One region of the Insulibacter thermoxylanivorax genome, then DNA from elsewhere that is predicted to be linked to it. Evidence: a T-box and tRNA genes for the amino acid it is inferred to sense, from the RefSeq annotation. Region 1 holds a T-box; the other holds one or more tRNA genes.
The links. The T-box of region 1 lies ahead of PRECH8_RS11790 (valine--tRNA ligase). A T-box ahead of a tRNA ligase gene usually reads a tRNA of that ligase, here a tRNA-Val.
Positions count from the first base shown of each region.

Region 1 (10,062 bases):
GCCCGGTGTCTATCACTATTCCCTGGATCTCTTAGAGGATGAATTGCAGGAGGCGTACGATGCAGGGATTCGTGCGGTGCTGCTATTCGGGGTGCCGGATCACAAGGACAGCGTCGGTTCATCGGCTTATGATGAGCAAGGGATCGTGCAGCGGGCGGCGCGGATGATCAAGGAGCACTTCCCCGATCTGCTGGTCATCGCCGACACTTGTTTGTGCCAGTACACGGATCACGGTCACTGCGGCATCGTGGCGCCAGCTGCAGACGGTCGCTCCGCCGTTATCGACAATGATCGCTCCCTGGAGCTGCTCGCGCAGACGGCGGTCTCGCAGGCGAAGGCGGGGGCGGATATCATCGCGCCATCCAACATGATGGACGGCTTCGTGCAAGCGATTCGTGCAGCGCTGGACCGTGAAGGGTACACCCATGTGCCGATCATGTCCTATTCGGTGAAGTATGCTTCAGCCTTCTACGGCCCGTTTCGCGATGCGGCCCATTCGGCGCCGCAGTTCGGCGACCGCAAGACGTACCAGATGGATCCGGCGAACTTGCGGGAAGCGCTGCGCGAGGCCGATGCGGATGTTCAGGAAGGGACGGATTTCCTCATGGTGAAGCCGGCGCTTGCCTACTTGGACGTGCTTCGGGAGTTGAGAGAGCGTCATCAGCTGCCCCTCGTCGCTTACAACGTCAGCGCTGAATATTCTATGGTGAAGGCTGCTGCGATGCAGGGATGGCTTGATGAGCGGCAGATCGTGCTCGAGATGCTGCTCGGTATGAAGCGGGCGGGCGCCGATCTGATCATCACGTATCATGCGAAGGATGCGGCGAAGTGGCTGCGGGAAGAGGCGTAACCGCTGCAGCTGCTCGGCATCCGGGTTTGAATGAACCCAGCAAACGAACGAATAACCAATAAGGTGGGATTGAACATGGCGAATCACAAAGGACGCATCAGCACTCGTTCTGCCGAAGCCTTCGCGGAAGCGAAGAAGGTGCTGCCCGGAGGCGTGAACAGCCCTGTGCGCGCTTTTAAATCCGTGGGACTGACGCCGGTGTTTGTCGAACGCGGCGAGGGGGCGATCATCCATGACATCGACGGCAATGTGTTCATCGACTATGTCATGTCATGGGGCCCCTTGATCTTGGGCCATGCCCATCCGGAGGTCGTTGCCAGCATTCAGCGCACGGCTGCCAGCGGGACAAGCTTCGGCGCGCCGACGCTGATCGAGACGGAGATGGCCAAGCTCGTATGTGAGCGTGTGCCGTCGATCGAGGTGGTGCGCATGGTGAACTCGGGCACGGAAGCGACGATGAGCGCGCTGCGTCTGGCAAGGGGCTACACGAAGCGCAACAAGATCCTCAAGTTCGAAGGCAGCTATCACGGCGCTTCTGACTCCTTGCTGATCAAGGCGGGGTCCGGCGTGGCCACATTGGGTTTGCCTGACAGCCCGGGTGTGCCCGAGAGCACGGCGGTTAATACGATCACGGTGCCGTACAACGATCTGGAGGCGGTGAAGCTGGCTTTCGAACGTTTCGGAGAGGACATCGCCTGCATCATCGTCGAGCCGATCGCCGGCAATATGGGCGTGGTGCCGCCGCAGCCGGGTTTCCTGGAAGGGCTGAGGGAGATCACGAAGCGATACGGCAGTCTGCTCATCTTCGATGAAGTGATGACAGGATTCCGGGTCGGTTTGAACAGCGCACAGGGCTTGTACGGCGTGATGCCGGACTTGACCTGTCTCGGCAAGGTCATCGGCGGCGGACTTCCCGTCGGCGCCTACGGCGGCCGCCGCGAGATCATGGAACACGTGGCGCCGAGCGGTCCGATCTATCAAGCGGGCACCCTTTCGGGCAATCCCCTGGCGATGGCAGCGGGATACACGACCTTAAAACTGCTTGGCGAGCCGGGAGTCTATGAGGAACTCGAGCGCAAGGCGGCGCGGCTGGAGGAGGGCTTTAGAGCCAACGCCGAAGAATTCGGCATCCCCTGCACGATCAACCGCGTCGGCTCGATGGTCTGTCCGTTCTTCACCGATCAGCCGGTGGTCGATTATGATTCGGCGCGCACCTCCGATCTGGAGATGTTCGCAAGGTATTTCGGCCATATGCTTGATCTTGGCATCAATCTTGCTCCATCTCAGTTCGAGGGGATGTTCGTGTCCACGGCTCACACCGATGAACACATCGAGCGAACGATCGAGGCCCATCGCGAAGCCATGGGCCGTCTAGCGTCGGGATCGTAAACCAGCTTAAGGGCGCGGCGTGCCGACATACGGCTTAAGGCACCGCCGCACGGTTTCTTAACGTGAGGGAGGTTGGGGAGATGCAAACCCATTCATCATTCAACGATACTTTCTTGCGTGCCTGCCGCCGCGAGAAGGTGAGCTATACACCGGTATGGTATATGCGTCAGGCAGGGCGTTATGATCCGGACTATCGCAAGATCAAGGAGCGGTATTCCCTGTTGGAGATCTGCCGCCAGCCGGAACTGGCCGCCGAGGTGACGATGATGCCGGTGCATAAGCTCGGCGTCGATGCGGCGATTCTCTATTCCGATATCATGAATCCGGTGGCATCCCTGGGCGTGACATTCGATATCGTGCCCAATGTCGGACCTGTGATCGAGCAGCCGATTCGCACAGCGAAGGATATAGAGCGTCTGAAACCCTTCGACGCCGAAGGGGATCTGTCCCATATCTTGGAGACGATCCGCATCCTGGACCGGGAGCTTAAGGTGCCGCTCATCACCTTCGCCGGTGCCCCCTTCACCCTCGCCAGCTATCTGATCGAGGGACGGCCTTCGAGGAATTATCTTCATACGAAGCAGATGATGTACCGTACGCCTGAGCTTTGGTTCTCCTTGATGGAGAAGCTGGGCGAGATGGTCAGCGCGTACCTGCGCGCGCAGATCGAGGCCGGGGCGAAGGCGGTGCAGTTGTTCGACAGCTGGGCCGGCGCGCTCGCGCCATGGGATTATGAACGCTATGTGCTGCCTGTGATCAAGCGGATCTTCACTTCGCTTCGCGATCTGCCGCAGCCGAAGATCTATTATCCCGGCGTGGCCTCCGGTGAGCTTCTGCCGTTCCTTCAGGATCTTGAGATCGATGTGATCGGATTGGACTGGCGCGTTTCGATTGCAGAGGGCAGGAGAAGGACGGGCGGCGCCTATGCCGTGCAGGGCAATCTCGATCCCATCCTGGTGAATGCTCCCTTCGAGGTGCTTCGCGAAGCAGCGGAGGGGATCATCGAACAGGGACTTGCGGCAAACGGGCATATCTTTAATCTCGGCCATGGGCTGTTCCCGGAGGCTTCCCTGGACTCCCTGCGTCGTTTGACGGAGCATGTGCATGAGTATTCTGCCCGCATACTCAGCGGTTCAGAATAACCGGCAGTTTGTTTACATTGGTTTTAAGGAAGAGAGGGTGTCTATGAAGAAGAAAATCGCGGTGTTGGTGATGTCATATGGAACCCCGGAGAGCATGGATCAGATCGAGGCCTATTATACGCACATTCGCCGCGGCCGGCCGCCGTCAGCGGAGGAGCTGCAGGAGCTGACAGAGCGTTATGAAACCATCGTAGGCGGTGTATTCCCCTTGCGAGAGCATACGAACAAGCAGGTGGCTGAGCTGCAGCGGGCACTGGATTCCCTGGATGACGGCTGTGAGTACGTCTGCTTCCAAGGATTGAAACATGCGAGCCCCTTCATCGAAGACGGGGTGCAGCGCATCGCCGATGCGAGCATTCATGAAGCCGTCGGGGTCGTCCTTGCGCCTCATTATTCCGTGATGAGCGTCGGCTCTTATATCCAGCGGGCTGCTGAGAAGGCGGAGGGACTGGGAATCCGCATGCGGTTTGTGAAGAGCTATCATACCCGTCCCGAGCTGATCGAAGCTTATACGGAGCGGATCTCGGAAAGTCTGGAGCAGTTCGAAGGAGGGAAGACCGGGGTCCATGTGCTGTTCACCGCACACAGCCTGCCTGAGAGGATCTTGGAGATGAATGACCCGTATGTCGATCAGCTGCTTATGACCTCGCGTCTCATCGCTGATCATGCGGGCATCTCCCGCTGGCAGTTCGCTTGGCAGAGCGCCGGCCGCACGGCGGATCCGTGGCTCGGGCCGGACATCCTCGATGTCATGACGGATCTGCAGAAGCAAGGAGTGAAGGAGATCCTCGCTTGTCCGATCGGCTTCGTGTCCGACCATCTGGAGATCCTGTATGACCTGGATATCGAAGCAAAGCAGCATGCGGCGAAGCTGGGCATTCACTTCGAGCGGGTGCGCTCTTTGAACCAAGACCCCCAATACATCAAGCTGCTGCGGGATCTCGTTGTCGAGCTGAAGGACCGGCCCCCTGGTTCGTATGAGATGTAATCGACGGGTTCGAAGATCAGACAGCAAAAAAACAAAAAAGTTAGGCATGGTCCTCCTTGTTCACCCATATATATAGATTGAACCGTCACAGACCGGCTGAGCGTACACATGCAGTTGACCGGTATAGGGATTATGAAAGGTGAAGGGAGGCCAGACCCGTGTCTGAACAACCGAAAGGACTCAGGTTTGATATCTATGAACGGCTGACGCTGTCCGAAGATGCAGCGGGAATCGGTGAATTGGAGGATATAGAGCTTCTGCCGCGCATTACGATGCAAACCCATGATGACCAAGCTGTGTTAAGCGGAGATCTCCTGCTGACGGGTACATATGCAGGGCTCGGGGAGCACAGCGGGTCTCAGCCGTTAAGCCATCGCATCCCCGTAGAGATCACATTGCCGCTCAAACGGATCAAACGCATGGATCAGATCGGCATCGAGATCGAGAACTTCGATGTCGAAGTGATCTCTGACAGAAGCTTGAATATTATCGGCGTTATCTCTTTGAATGGGATCGATACTTCTGCAGAGCAGACCTGGCAAACCTCCGGCGAAGCGATCTTGGTGTATGATGCGTCATCTCCGCATGCGGGGCCAGAGCACGGCGCTGGAGCGGAACAGTCGACGCTGGAAGCTGCTTCTACGGCTTCTGGATCGAGATTGGATCCGCTTGATGCGGCCGCACCAGGCCGCCTGAAGACTCCGCAAGCAGCTGCGCCGGCTGCAGCGGGCGACGGCACAACTGCTGAAGGCGCCGGAGAGGAGAAGCAGCAGGCGTTCCTTCATGGCACGGAGGAAGGACGCGTCGAGAAACCCGCCAAACCCGTCGAGGAACTGAAGGAAACCAAGCCTGCCGCGCCCAAGGAAGTGATCGAGGAGAAGGTGAAGGAGCCGGCAAAGGCGGAAGCGAAGGAGGAGAAGGGCAAGGCTGAGCATGAGGTTGTGCAGGAGATGAAGGAAGAGAAGGCAGAGCCGCAGGTGGAGGCAAAGGCTGATAATCAGGCTGACTTGAAGTTTGATGCGAAGTCCGATATGAAGACGAAGGATGAAGCGGATCTTATCTCGCCGCAAGACCAACAAGCTCTGGATGCGGAACACAAGACGAGTGCAGAGCTGCTGGGAGAACCGGCGGAGAAAGAGGGTCACTCCGAAGATCTTATGAAGAGGGAAGAGCAGCAGGAGATGAAGATCGCTTTCGGCAGCAACAAGCAAGGTGCGGATACTTGGGCGGACTCCGTACAAGGCGTGAAATCCCTGCTCCAGTCTGCGCCGGAAGAAGCGCAAGCACAGGCCCAAGCAGCTGCCGAGCAAGCAGAAGAACCTGTAACAGCGGAGGAACCGCGGGACAATGCGGTCAAGTGGAAGAATCTCCTGCTCTCGTCGGAACAGGACGAACAGCCCTTCAGCAAGGTGCGGATGTGCATCGTGCAGAAAGAAGAGACGCTGGATATGATCGCCTCGCGGTATTCTCTAAATCCGAAGGAGATCGTGCTCTATAATCGCCTCGATTCCGATCGGGTATATGAAGGCCAAGTTATCTATATTCCCACTTACGGGTAACCGTTGGGAAGCATGGTGCCCTAGCACTGAAGAGCGGCTGGGGCATTTTTGCGTGCTGGTTAATATACTTCCATAAGGAATCCTACGTAGACGAGGAACAGCAGGAATAAGAGCAGCACATCGAAGGGCGTCGGAAAGATCAACGTGCGAATGAATTGCAGGATGATTAAGGGAAAACACACGGTCTTCACCGTATAGCGGATGCGAAACCAGAACTTCTGCAACGAGTCCACCTCCTACAGAATGTTAGATTTGCCGAGCGAAGGGTTACGAACATCGGCAGACCGACCCATGCAACATGATGCATGCGAAGGAAAAAAGATCCTTCTATAGCTTATGAGGGACGGAAGAATGGTTATGCTAATTATTGACTAGGCTGATAAAGGCGGGTATCATATTGTTGATGAAAGGCTTATAAGATTCGACAGATCCATATCGCCAAAGATGTTGAACGGGAGTAGTAAGCGGCGAACCCAACCAGAGAGCGGAACCATGATGCTGAGAGGTTCCGTTGGATTGTAACCGCTGAAGTCGCCCGGGAGTCGCTGCTGCCAGCCGGTCCATACAGCCGTTATCTGTAAGAGTGCCGCGTGCCTGTGTTTTCTAAGGTGCGCGGAACAAAGGTGGTACCGCGGAAGTGTCCTTTCGTCCTTTGTGACGGAAGGTTTTTGTATTTTAATAGGGTATTCACATAGGGAGGTTGCTTAAGCGATGGAACTCAATGACCAAGCGAAACAGGACCAAGCGGTTTCGATGCCGACGACCTACAATCCGCACGATGCGGAGGCCAAATGGTATAAATTCTGGATGGACAATGAATTCTTCACCGCTGGAAGGCGCAAGGACGCGCCTAAGTACTCTGTAGTCATTCCGCCGCCGAACGTCACGGGGATGCTGCACATTGGACATGCGCTGGACTTCACGCTGCAGGATATCCTGGTGCGGATGAAGCGCATGCAGGGATATGATACCCTGTGGCTGCCCGGCACCGACCATGCGGGGATTGCCACGCAGACGAGGGTGGAACAGAAGCTGCGTGAAGAACAGGGGTTGAGCCGTTATGATCTCGGCCGTGAGAAATTCCTCGAGCAGGTATGGGCCTGGAAGGAGCAGTATGCGGATACCATCCGCCAGCAATGGGCGAAGATGGGGCTTTCGCTGGATTACTCGCGGGAGCGGTTTACGCTGGATGAGGGTCTGTCGCGGGCCGTGCGCGAAGTATTCGTCCGCTTGTATGAGAAAGGCCTCATCTACCGGGGCAAGTACATCATCAACTGGGACCCGGCTGCACGCACGGCGCTGTCGGATATTGAGGTCGAATACAAGGAAGTCCAAGGTCGTCTCTATCATCTTGAATATCCGCTGAAGGACGGCTCCGGCAAGATCACCGTGGCGACGACAAGGCCGGAGACGATGCTGGGAGATACGGCGGTAGCGGTGCACCCGGAGGATCCCCGATATAAGGATCTGATCGGCAAGACGCTGATCCTGCCGATCGTCGACCGTGAGATTCCGATCATCGCTGATGAGTATGTGGACCCCGAGTTCGGAAGCGGCGCGGTGAAGATCACCCCGGCCCATGATCCGAACGACTTCGAAGTGGGCTTGCGCCACAACCTGCCGCAGGTGTTGGTGATGGATGAGAGCGGCAAGATGAACGAGAACGCCGGCCGCTATCAAGGCATGGACCGCTTCGAATGCCGCAAACAGCTGGTGAAAGACCTGGAAAAGCAGGGCGTTCTGATCAAGATCGAAGAACATGTTCACCAAGTTGGCCATAGCGAGCGGACCGGAGTCGTGGTAGAGCCCTATCTGTCCACGCAATGGTTCGTTAAGATGAAACCGCTGGCGAAGGCAGCGATCGAAGCCCAGCATTCGGGACGCGGCGTCAAGTTCGTGCCGGAGCGCTTCGAGAAGATCTACCTGAACTGGATCGAGAACGTCCGCGACTGGTGTATCTCGCGTCAGCTGTGGTGGGGGCATCGCATCCCGGCATGGCACTGCGAAGACTGCGGCGAAGTAACCGTATCGCGTGAAGATGTGACCGCCTGCAGCCATTGCGGATCCAACCAAGTCCGTCAGGATGAGGACGTGCTGGACACCTGGTTCAGCTCTGCCCTGTGGCCGTTCTCGACGATGGGCTGGCCGGAGGATACGGAGGATCTGCAGCGTTATTACCCGACGGATGTCCTCGTAACCGGATATGACATCATCTATTTCTGGGTAGCGCGCATGATCTTCACAGCGCTGGAATTCACCGAAGAGATTCCGTTCAAGGATGTGCTGATCCACGGCTTGGTGCGGGACGCGGAAGGCCGCAAGATGTCCAAGTCCCTCGGCAACGGCGTCGATCCGCTGGAAGTCATCGAGAAGTACGGCGCTGATGCCATGCGCTTCATGCTTTCGACGGGCCTCACGCCGGGACAGGACCTGCGTTTCCGCTGGGAGCGGGTGGAGCAAGCGCGCAACTTCGCGAATAAGATCTGGAACGCTTCGCGCTTTGCGCTGATGAATCTGCAAGGGTTCCGCGCATCCGACATCGATCTGAGCGGACCGCTCAGCACAGCGGATCAGTGGATCCTGCATCGCCTGAATGAGACGATACGCGATGTCACCCGTCTGATGGATCAGTACGACTTCGGTGAAGTCGGCCGCTTGTTATATAATTTCATCTGGGATGACCTGTGCGATTGGTATATCGAGTTTTCGAAGTTAAGCCTCTATGGGCACGATGAACAGGCGAAGAAAACCACGCAGTCGGTGCTTGCTTATGTGCTTGACCAGACGCTGCGCCTCCTGCATCCGTTCATGCCGTTCTTGACGGAGGAGATCTGGCAGCATCTGCCCCATGAAGGGGTGACGATCACCCTTGCGCCTTGGCCGCAGGTCGATGAGTCCCGCGAAGCGCCGGAAGCGGTCAAACAGATGGAACTGCTGATGAACGTGATTCGCGCCGTGCGCAATATTCGCGCTGAAGTCAACGTACCGATGAGCAAGAAGGTGGATCTGATCATCAAACCTGTTGATGAAGCAACGCTGTCCATCCTGCAGCAGAACACGGTCTACATCGAGCGCTTCTGCGGCACATCGTCTCTTGTCATGGATATGCAGGCAGCGCATCCTGAGCAGGCGATGACGGCGGTGGTCAGCGGTGCAGAACTTTTCTTGCCGCTGGCAGGGCTGATCGATATTTCCCAGGAAATCGAACGCCTGGAGAAGGAGTTGGCGGTGCTCAACTATGAGGTGGAGCGCGTCGAGAAGAAATTGGCCAACGAAGGGTTCGTCAAGAAGGCGCCTGCGAAGATTGTCGAAGAAGAAAGGAATAAGATGCAGGACTATATGGCCAAGAGAGACCTCGTCCTGGAGCGGATTGAGGAACTCAAGCGCCTACAATAATATCAAGAATATCAAGACAGGATCCCACGTGATCCTATCGATTAATAAGATTCACGGAGCCGGAGAGTGCGCCTGGGATTCGATGGTCTCGCCTCCTCCCTTGTCCGCTCGCCCGGCTCCGGATCTCAGCCCGCAATGATGCTGATGATCTCGTTCTTACAGCTGCCCAATCATATACGGGGCAACATCATATAGTAAAGAAGGTAATGAAGATGAGCTTTCGTACCTATGAAGAAGCCGTACAATGGATCACGGAATTGCGTGCAAACGGCATCAAACCAGGTCTAAAGCGAATGGAATATTTCATGAAAACCTTCGACCATCCGGAACGGCGGCTTAAATATATCCATGTTGCTGGAACGAATGGAAAGGGTTCCACCTGCGCGATGATCGGTCAGGTGCTGCGCAGGGCCGGATATGATGTAGGGACCTTCACCTCCCCCTATATCGAGAAATTCACCGAACGCATCACGTTTAACGGGGAGCCGATCTCCGAGGAAGATGTGCTCCGCTTAAGCAATCGCATCAAGCCGGTGGCGGATGAGATCGGTGCGACGGAACTCGGGTATCCGACGATGTTTGAAATCTGTGTCACCATGGCGATACTGTATTTTGCAGAGGTGACGTATCCTTACTACGTCGTATGGGAAACAGGGCTCGGGGGGAGATTGGACAGCACGAATATCGTCGTTCCTCTCGTCTCCGTCATCACGAACATCGGGATGGACCATACCGATT
Region 1 is NZ_BMAQ01000033.1:75,745-85,806, forward strand. Features, by position in the region: gene hemB (porphobilinogen synthase) at 1-850, shown strand, start outside; gene hemL (glutamate-1-semialdehyde 2,1-aminomutase) at 926-2,239, shown strand; gene hemE (uroporphyrinogen decarboxylase) at 2,320-3,381, shown strand; gene hemH (ferrochelatase) at 3,425-4,369, shown strand; gene PRECH8_RS11780 (LysM peptidoglycan-binding domain-containing protein) at 4,528-5,928, shown strand; gene PRECH8_RS11785 (YszA family small membrane protein) at 5,988-6,152, opposite strand; T-box leader at 6,367-6,584, shown strand; gene PRECH8_RS11790 (valine--tRNA ligase) at 6,640-9,324, shown strand; gene PRECH8_RS11795 (bifunctional folylpolyglutamate synthase/dihydrofolate synthase) at 9,537-10,062, shown strand, end outside.

Region 2 (10,062 bases), on a different contig from region 1:
GCAGCGCATAGTTCGTGTTAATCGCCGCTGCATCGAACTCATCCAACATACGAGGCAGCATCGCCGCTTCAAGCTCTACGAATTCGAAGTTGTGCGGGTTGTTCGTAATGTCCGCTGGAGTTGCGCTTGTACCAGCTTCTTCGGAGAGCTCGATCAGGCCGTTCTGAGCAAGCAGGAGAAGCGCACGTCCGCGGTTAGTTGGATCGTTGGGAATTGCGATCTTCGCTCCTTCCTCCAGTTCATCCAGCGATTGCACGCGGTTGGAGTACACGCCGAACGGCTCGATATGAATACCCCCTGCGCTTACCAAGTCATAGCCTCTTTCAGCATTGAACTCATCGAGGTACGGCTGATGTTGGACGAAGTTCGCATCCAGTTCACCTTCGTACAGCTGTACATTCGGCTGTACATAGTCGTTGAATACGACGATGTTCAGATTGACACCTTGTTCAGCCAAGATCGGTGCAACGAAATTCAAGATCTCCGAGTGCGGAATTTCAGAAGCACCGATGTTAAGCGTTACTTCTTCCACTTGTGCCGGCTGTTCGGACTGTTCATTAGCCCCGTTCTCAGCCTCGTTGTTTGTTTCTGCATTTTGATTCTGTGCTGCATTGTTGCCCGTGTTGCCTCCATTGTCCTGTGCGCAGCCAGCGACGAAGATCAGCAGTACGGCTGCCAGAACCAGTAACCACTTTTTCATCTCTCCATCTCCTCTTTTCTTTATTTTTGAGTATATGTTCAACTCTACTTCCGACTGAATCTGCGCACGAGCGCATCTCCAATCATCTGCAGAATCTGAACCATGATGACCAGAATCGCCACCGTGACGAGCATCAGCTCCAGTTTATAGCCTTGGTAGCCATAGCGGATCGCCATGTCCCCAAGACCCCCTGCGCCGATGACACCCGCCATGGCGGTATAAGAGATCAGCGTGACCGCTGTAATCGTCATCGCCGCGATCAATCCTCCCCGGGACTCACGAAGCAGTACGCTCCATACGATGCGGCTTCTAGAGGCGCCCATCGCCTGTGCGGCTTCGATAACGCCGCGGTCAACTTCGCGCAGCGCCGATTCCACGAGTCTAGCGAAGAACGGTGCGGCTGCGACGATGAGCGGCGGGATCGCTCCCTTGACCCCCCAGGATTGACCGACGATCATCTTCGTCAGCGGCATGACGAGAAGCATCAGGATGACAAATGGGACAGAACGCAGAATATTGACGATGAACGACAAGATCCCATTGATCACCCTGTTCTGCAGCATCTGACCGGAGGAGGTCAGGAACAGGATGATCCCGATGATAAAACCGATGACGACGGTAAACAGCATCGTCACACCGAGCATGATTAAGGTATCATTGGTGGCCTTGATGATCTCCGGCCAGCGGATATTATCGAAGTTCATAGGATGATATTCACTTCCAATCCTCGGCTTCTAAGCCTCTCGATGATCTGATCCGTGTCCTCTTGACTTCCTCGCAGCTCGACGATCAATTGCCCGTAAGGCGTCTCCTTCATACGGGAGACTGTACCTTGCAAGATGACGAAGGTTGCATCTGTGGCACGCACCGTCTCATACAGGATCGGCTCATAAGCCATCTCTCCCATATAATGGATGCGCACGATGCGGCCTTCGGCCTTGGAACGCAGGATCTCTGTATCCAATTCCTCGGACACCTGGCTGACAAATTCCTTCGTCGTCGCATGCTGCGGATTCAAGAATACATCCAGCACCTCGCCAGATTCGATAATCCGACCCTGCTCCATCACCGCTACCCGATCGCAGATCGCGCGGATGACGTGCATCTCGTGGGTGATAAGCAGGATGGTAATGCCCAGCTTGCGGTTGATATCAAGCAGCAGTTCGAGGATCGAATCCGTCGTCTGCGGATCAAGGGCTGATGTGGCCTCGTCACTGAGCAGGACATCCGGATCGTTAGCCAGCGCCCGAGCAATCCCGACGCGCTGCTTCTGACCGCCGGAGAGCTGTGCCGGATATTTGTCTCCGTGTTCTGCGAGCCCTACCAGCTCCAGCAGTTCATCTACTCTTTGTTTGATTGCTTTTTTCGGATACTTCGATATCTTCAAAGGGAAGGCGATATTCTCCCGGACCGTCGCTGTAGAGAGAAGATTGAAGTGCTGGAAGATCATGCCGATCTTCTTCCTTCGCTCTTGCAGTTCCTTCTCGCTGAGGCCGGTCATGACGACATCCCCTACCTTGACGGTACCGGATGTCGGCTTCTCCAGCAGATTTACACAGCGTAAAAGCGTGCTCTTGCCGGCGCCGGAATGACCGATGATGCCGAATATTTCACCCTTCTCCACTTTGAGATCGATATCTCGCAAAGCGTGCACGACAGAATCCTTCGATTGATATACTTTGCTGACACCAGTTAATTCGATCAGAAGGAGCACTCCCTTCCCCAGCAGGATAATCCTGAGTTATCCTGTTGGAATAGTATATTATAAGTCCATTTGTTTTTCAATCATTTTTTCAGAATTTGAATATAAGCATAATTCGAAGCATCAAGCATTGTCATTTGTAAAAAGTTTCTTATTTTAGAGAATGATTCCATCCCATTTCTTCACTGCACAAAGAATAGATCCATAGGACCTGCTCTCGTGAACTATCAACCCTATTATTCTATTCGTTTTCTATAAACACTGCAAGTAAGTCACGACCAACGTTCGCCGATCGGACAGGGCATGATGAAACAGATGGATGCATGCTGATGGGGATTGTAAAATCGCTCAATAATACAAAAGAACCCTTGCTTCGCAAGGGTTCCCGCTGATGACCTGTAGTGGACTCGAACCACTGACCCCCACCCTGTCAAGATGGTGCTCTCCCAACTGAGCTAACAGGTCATATTAACTATTCTCATTGGCGACAAGAACTATATTATCAAGATTTAGACCTGTTGTCAACTATTTATTTTATTTTTTCGAGAAACACACAACAGGGCGAGATAGAATAAGGGTCCGTTTCCTGCGTTACTGTGAAGATAGGCTTCATCCTTAAGTCGGATTAGCAGGCGGCAGGTCCTCGCTCCTCTCGTAAGCAATCAATGTGACCTCTCGGCCGGTCAGTTCCGCGATGGTTGCTTCTGCCTCTTGCAGCAGTTTGACCGCGTCGCTGTCAGGCTCCAGCGCGGCGATCTGATAATCCTTTGTCTGAATAACCATCTCCTTGTACGTCCCCCTTTCGCTGAGTTCTAGGTCCTATTCTCACCGAGATATGCCGGCCGCATACATGCTCCGCTCCGACTTCCTTCAGCTTCCAGCTGTGATACGCAGTTTCTCACGAGAAGAACATTAGACGAAAACAAAGAAGCTGCCGACTCGATGTCGACAACTTCTGTCTGAACTCCGTATGCACGAAGTATGTATCCGATATTCATATGGGCCCTACAGGACTCGAACCTGTGACCAATCGGTTATGAGCCGACCGCTCTGACCAACTGAGCTAAAGGCCCTTAGATATTGCGGGGGCAGGATTTGAACCTGCGACCTTCGGGTTATGAGCCCGACGAGCTACCAGACTGCTCCACCCCGCGTCGTCAGTAGGGTTATTACTAAGAGAAACTATTAATTAGCGACATTTATTATCTTATCACACAGATCAAGAAGAAGTCAACAGCCGCCGAGAATGAATTTTATTCCTGCGGCGGCTGTTTCAACACTTGTGTTAAACCCATCATATCAAGCATCTTATTCGTATATTCAGGGAGTTCATTCTAAGCTGCGCAGCTCCATCCTATGAATTCAATCTATGCTAGACCGTGAAGCGCACGCCAAACCGGCCTCGCCGCGAGCGAAAAACTTCAACTTGTCCAGGGCATTCATACCCATAGATCCACCAATCTTCTTCCATCCTTTTCGCTAAGCAGGAAGCCTGGAATTTGGAATCATAAAGTTTGCCCCAATAGATCCAATTCATAACCGTACCACTCCGTGTTCAGCTTTCTTAACACCTAGTGTGTCCAGAAAAGACCGGAATATATCCTATGGCACATGGGTATGAATTGGCAAAATCAAAGCGCTCGCTCAGCCGGCACTCTCTTGCGGCGCATTGCCGTTCTCTTCCTCATCGCGCATGCGGTGAGCAAGTCGGCCCGATGCAGCGGCAGCGATGCTTGCGACCAGGTCATCCAAGAACGTGTGAACGCCAAGTCCGCGTTTCGTGTCGAGACGTTTGATCACACCGATCTTATCCTTATCCAGGTAACCGAAGGTGGTTACCGCGATGCTGCCATACCCAAGCACCGAACCCAGGGCCAGGGTTTCATCGCAGCCGAAGAGGCCTTCATCGGTCTCAACGAGGGATTGCAGCGGTTCCGATAATCTGCCCTGCTCTGCAAGCACATCAAGCTCGATGCCGACCAGAAGAGCATGGAGCACTTCGCGTTTCTCCAATACCTTGACTACACTGTTGATGCACTGCTCCATCGTCAGGTCTTGGTTATATGGGGATTGCATCGTATAGACGATCTCCGCGATATCTTCGATCTTGACGCCTCGTTCTTCCAGTTTCTGCAAAGCAGCCGCTTTCACTTCATCACTATGGACTCTGCGTTTCATATTCTTTCACTCTCCCCTCAACAATCTCCATTATACCATACACAGTTGAAGACCCGTTATAGCAAAAATGTGCATATACACGCATAACCGCACCCGGATCACTCCGGGCGCGGTTAGGATTCAGCTTATTCCTGTTCTGCAGTTTCTTCCTCGATCACATCGTCTGCCATGTCATCGACGATGATCTCCTCTTCTGTAAATTCAACGTCTTCGAAGTCAGTCAAGACATCCTCAGGATCAATCTCCCCAGAAGCGATGCCAATCTGGATATCGATCGGCAAGATGCCGAAATCTCCGTTCGGATTATCCTTGTTCTCAAGCATTTGCTGAATCATCATCTGACCTTCGGTCTCCCATTCCTGCAGCGCTTGCTGGATATCCTTGCCGTTGTTGACGACTTCCGCAAATTTCATCTGCCCAATATTCTGAACCGACCAGTAATCCGGCAATTTTTCATAGAGAATCATTTCAGTGTTGGAATACTCAGGCGGCGTAAGGTTCAAGAAAGCGTTCAAATTGTACTCTGCGCCGTCAAATGGTTGAATGTAGGACTGTCTGGCGACCAGATAGTAGTTTGCTTTGGATTTCACGCGTGCCCAATCTTCACCGGTGACGAACTTGATGAATTCCCAAGCATCCTCGACGTTCTCTGCGTTCGCGTTGATCGCGAAGATTCCGTAGTAGGAGATGTTGGAACCTACACCTGGTGCTTCCGGATGCGTAGGCAGCGAGACCACATCCCAGTCGATCGGCTCATAGCCCTCGATATTGGCCGCACTGTTGTTCGCCGTGATCACTTCATTCAGATAGCTGTAAGAAACAACGGCCATGGCAGCTTCACCGGACAGGAACACATCCCAAGCGAATCTTCCTTCACGCGGCTTGCTGTAGTCGGGCTCCTTCGGGAACACGCCTTCCTTGTACAGATCGGCGAAGGTTTGCCATACTTCTTGCCAGCCAGGTGTGTTCGCCGTCATCTGCAGGGTTTCCTCATCGATCCATTTCAACCCGAGCGGCTGCGTATACAGGCTCATATTGTAGAAAAGTTCATAGATTCCGCCGCCGTACCAATTGTTAAAGGCGAAGCCGTACACGGGGTTGTTCTCATCATTCACCGTTACGCGGCGAGCCAGATCGAACATCTCCTGCCAAGTCATGCCATCGGTCGGGAATTCCACGCCGCGGTCGATGAAATGCTGCTTATTGTAGATGACAGCAGAGGAATAAAACAATGGCGCCAGTGCGTATAAAGTACCATTACCAGGCTTGCGCAGCCCTTCGATCACCGCCGGGACATAATCGTCCACATTGAAGTCTTGTTCCTGCTGGATCATCTCATCGAGCGAAAGCAGCAAATTCTCGTTGATGAGCTCAGGCAGCTGATGATACTCCAGCATGACGATATCCGGAGGTGTCGGACCGGTCATCGCTTCCTTTAGGGCATCCAGGGGGTCTGGACGCTCTTCATTGGGCGTCGGCATACCGTAGTAATAGCTCTGATCCATGGTTTCGATGTATTCCAGTTCAATATTCTTATGTTCAAATTCGAATAACTCCGTAAATTCGCGGAACGCCGAACCATTCTGTCCGATATATCCGCTGCCGCTGGCGAAACGCAGCGTACGAACGGTATCCGACGACTGCGGCGCCTCCCTCGTACATGCTGCCAGTACAGGGATGAACAAAGAAATCGCGATACAGATGATAATAACCTTCTTCCATCCTTTATGCTTTCTCATTTAGATTCCCCTCCAATTGGTTAGGTGCTTTAATGATGATCTTCTCGCCGTCAAATTCCATCGACACCTTGTTCTCCACTCCTAGTGCGCTTAGGAACTCTTTCGGCACTTGCAGGCGGCCCGCGCGGTCGACCACCACATACTCTTCATGTCCTTCATTGATCGATCGCCGGCCTTCCATGGACATCAGATCCAGATTCGGATTGCGCTTGACGAACTCTGTGCTCGTCATGCCGTCGCGGATCGCCACGACGCGGTCAACCTTGCTGGCCAAGGACAGATCGTGGGTAACGATGACGATCGTCACGCCCAGCTCTTGGTTGAGCTTGCGGAAGATTCCCATGATGAGATCGCTTGTCTGCGTATCCACGGACCCCGTCGGCTCATCCGCCAGCAGCAGCTGCGGCCGGTTGGCAAGGGCGATGGCGATGGCCACCCGCTGCTGCTCACCGCCGGACAGCTGGTGGAGCTTGTTGTGCATGCGATCCTTCAGCCCCACCCATTCCAGCAGCTGCTTGGCGTAGGCGCGGTCATACTGACCATTCAGCATCATCGGCACTTCAACATTCTCAAGCGCCGTCAGGAAAGGCAGCAGGTTGCGGGCATTGTTTTGCCAGATGAAGCCGACGGTCTTGCGTTTATACTCAACCAACTGCTTGTCGGTGATCTTCAGCAGATCCCATTCGCCTACCCGCACCTGCCCGGCCGACGGCCGGTCGAGGCCGCCGAGGATGTTGAGCAGGGTGGATTTGCCGCTTCCGCTGTTGCCGATGATCGCCATCATCTCGCCTTTACGAACTTCGATGTTCAAGCCTTGAAGGGCCACGACTTCGACGACGTCGGTCTTGTAGATCTTGACTAATCCTTCGCAATAGATCATCGATCACCGCTCCTCTCCAAGTTTAACCGCTTGATGCACCCTCAGCCGGCGGATGTGCATGAACAGCATGGCTGCTCCGATCGCCAGCATGACGGCGACGACGATGTAGATGGCTAGATCGTCCTTAGCATCGAAGATGACGCGGAATGGCGGCACCTGCTGTTTCACGTTCTGGCTCGTCTGCAGGAAAGGCAGGTATAGATAACTGGCCAAACGGCCGATACCGATGCCCAGGATGATCGACAACCCCGCTGTGAACACTTGTTCCAAGAGCAGCATCCCCGTCAACTGCCTGCGCGAAAGGCCCATGGCACGCAAGACCCCGAACTGTACCACGCGGCTCGAAAGGTTAAAGAACCAGTACAGCAAGTAACCGATCAGGGAGATGATGACCGAGATGAGGAAGCCGAGGCTTAAGATCCCGAATACGCCTCCCCGCGACGGGTGTCTTGCCTGCTCATTCAATTCCCTTCTTACATCCTCTATAGACGATATATGGATATTGTTTTGTTGCAGTCCTTCGATAATCGGGGACAACAGCGCCCCTTCTTCCATCTTCAACCAGACCTCATAAGGGATCAGCGGAACCTGATCATAGATGTAATCGAGGTTCACGATGAAGAACGGCGCTTCATCTGGATACAGCGACGGCCAATAGGGCACCGTTCCGACGATGATGAACTCGAGGCGGTTCTGCTGAATGACCAAGGAGACCGTATCCCCAGGCTCCAGCATGTTCTCGTCAGCGAACTTCTGAGAGATGATAACCGCATTCTCGTGCCAGCCTAATGCATCCAGATATGCATAGGGATGATACTTAGGGAACATATCCAGACGGAACCAAGCAACCGGTGCAAACTGGTCATTCTGAATGCCGAGAAGTTCTCCCTGCCCCTTCGAACGTCCGGATACCACCACATTCACATTGGTCCTCAGCACCTTCGCGGCGTGCTCGACCCCTTCCAGGGTGCGATAAATCTCGAAGGGCGGTTCACGGTAGAACATCTGCGGCGGTGGTGACGGCTGGCCGCCTGGGGAACCAGGACCGCCGGGATTGCCCGGATTGTTCGGATTGTTCGGCTGCTCGCCTCCGCCGCCCCCTCCTCCGCCGCTCGGCGGACCCGTGGGCAGGCTGGCGCTGTATCCTTCCCACACCGTCTTCACGATCACATCGGAGCCATAGCGATACAGCAGCTGTTCCGTCGAGTTGAGATCGATCGTCCGCGCTGCCGAGGAGTTATATACACCCAGCCCCAGCGTTAAGATCAGCAGGATCATCAGCGGGTAGTAAGCTTTCGCCGAACGCGCCAGCTGGGTCAGCGTCAAGTAGAGCGGCACCGACAGCCATTTGCCGCCGAGCAAACTGAACAGCTTCAAGAGCAGCGGGAACAGCCGCAGGAAGAACAGCCCCAAGGCGAAGATGGTGATCGCCGGGACGAAGAACAGCAGCGGATCCACCTGCAGCTGATCGTTCGTCAATCCCGTAGCGAGCGAGATATATTGATTCTCATAGAACAGGTACCAGCCGTAAGCCGAGATCGCCAGCAGCACGATATCCAAGTAGAAGCGGTGCCACAGCGGCTTGCGGTCCGCCCTGGCCATCTGCTGCTTCAGATTGACAATCGTCGAGCGGGCGAAGATGATCGCCGGGATCATCGAAGAGCCTACGGCAATGAGCACGGACAGCACCGCATAGATCAGCGTATTCAAGGAGAAATCCACCGGGATCGCCTTGCGGTTCACGAAGGACAGGAAACCGTCGGAGGACCCGATGCTCTTCGCCACGAACCAGCCGATCATCGGACCGATGATCAGCGCGATGCCGCCCAGGATCAGCCCTTCTAATAGATAGATCCAGATGATCTGTCTGGTGCTGGCGCCGCGCGAACGCAGCACCGCGATATCGCTCTTCTGGCGTTCCAGCGACTGGCGCGAGATCATAGCTATAAAATAGAACACCATCACGATCATCGGCGCTGCCAGCGTGAATAGCAGCATCTGCAGATGCATGCTCTGTGAGCGGAAATCACTCAGCATCTGCTTGAAGGAGATGGAGATCCGCGTGCCCTCAAGCAGCTGATAAACCTCGATATCCATGCGATCCAGCGCCTTCGCCAGCGGGGTCAGCTGACTCGTCGTAATATCGCGCAGATCGAAGACATAGAACCAGTTCGAGATGTTGAGCGGCGCCTTCATCCCCTGCAGCAGCTCTTCGTGCATCACCTTCTCGCTGATGAGGAAGGTGCTCGCCAGGGATTCAAATCCTTGATACCAATAGGGATTGGTCACGTCCAGCGGCTGGAAAGCACCTACGACCTTGACGCGTACGGATTGCATGCCTTTGTCCGTCATCAGCTGGTAGTAGAACTCATCACCGACGCGGAAATTATTGCGATAGAGCGCTTCTTCATAGACGATCGCCTCGATTACATCGCCTTCGATCGTCTCCGCGAACATCTCGCCGTTCACCAGCTCGATGTATTCACCGATGTCATTCATTGACTGCAAGCTCATCGTTCGCCGCCGGCTGGTATCCACGGATTCCGGATCAACGGGGGTGACGGTGGACGCACGAATCCCCGTGGTTTCTACGTATGTATAGTAGTCAAACCCGATTCTTCCCGGAACATCATTCTGGATATACTCGTCCACAGCCTGATAGGCACTAAGATCCGTCCGCGTGTTGCCGACGGCCTGGTAGCGGAACAGCAGCGAGCCTGCGGGCAGGCCCGCGCTTCTCTCTTCGAGCGATTCGGCGACAAGCCGCTTTAGCGCACCGTCCGAATACATGGGGATACCGCTCGTAAACGCTACTGCGATGATCAATCCAAGCAAGGTTGTGAATGTCATCCACCGCGTATTC
Region 2 is NZ_BMAQ01000005.1:197,993-208,054, reverse strand. Features, by position in the region: gene PRECH8_RS03990 (MetQ/NlpA family ABC transporter substrate-binding protein) at 1-700, opposite strand, end outside; gene PRECH8_RS03985 (methionine ABC transporter permease) at 745-1,404, opposite strand; gene PRECH8_RS03980 (methionine ABC transporter ATP-binding protein) at 1,401-2,405, opposite strand; tRNA gene PRECH8_RS03975 (tRNA-Val) at 2,795-2,867, opposite strand; gene PRECH8_RS03970 (hypothetical protein) at 3,018-3,185, opposite strand; tRNA gene PRECH8_RS03965 (tRNA-Ile) at 3,402-3,475, opposite strand; tRNA gene PRECH8_RS03960 (tRNA-Met) at 3,483-3,556, opposite strand; gene PRECH8_RS03955 (hypothetical protein) at 3,775-3,939, opposite strand; gene PRECH8_RS03950 (phosphatidylglycerophosphatase A family protein) at 4,047-4,580, opposite strand; gene PRECH8_RS03945 (ABC transporter substrate-binding protein) at 4,706-6,319, opposite strand; gene PRECH8_RS03940 (ABC transporter ATP-binding protein) at 6,306-7,199, opposite strand; gene PRECH8_RS03935 (ABC transporter permease) at 7,203-10,062, opposite strand, start outside.
Region 2: it encodes a tRNA-Val, which carries the amino acid that the T-box ahead of PRECH8_RS11790 (valine--tRNA ligase) is inferred to sense. The anticodon was not compared.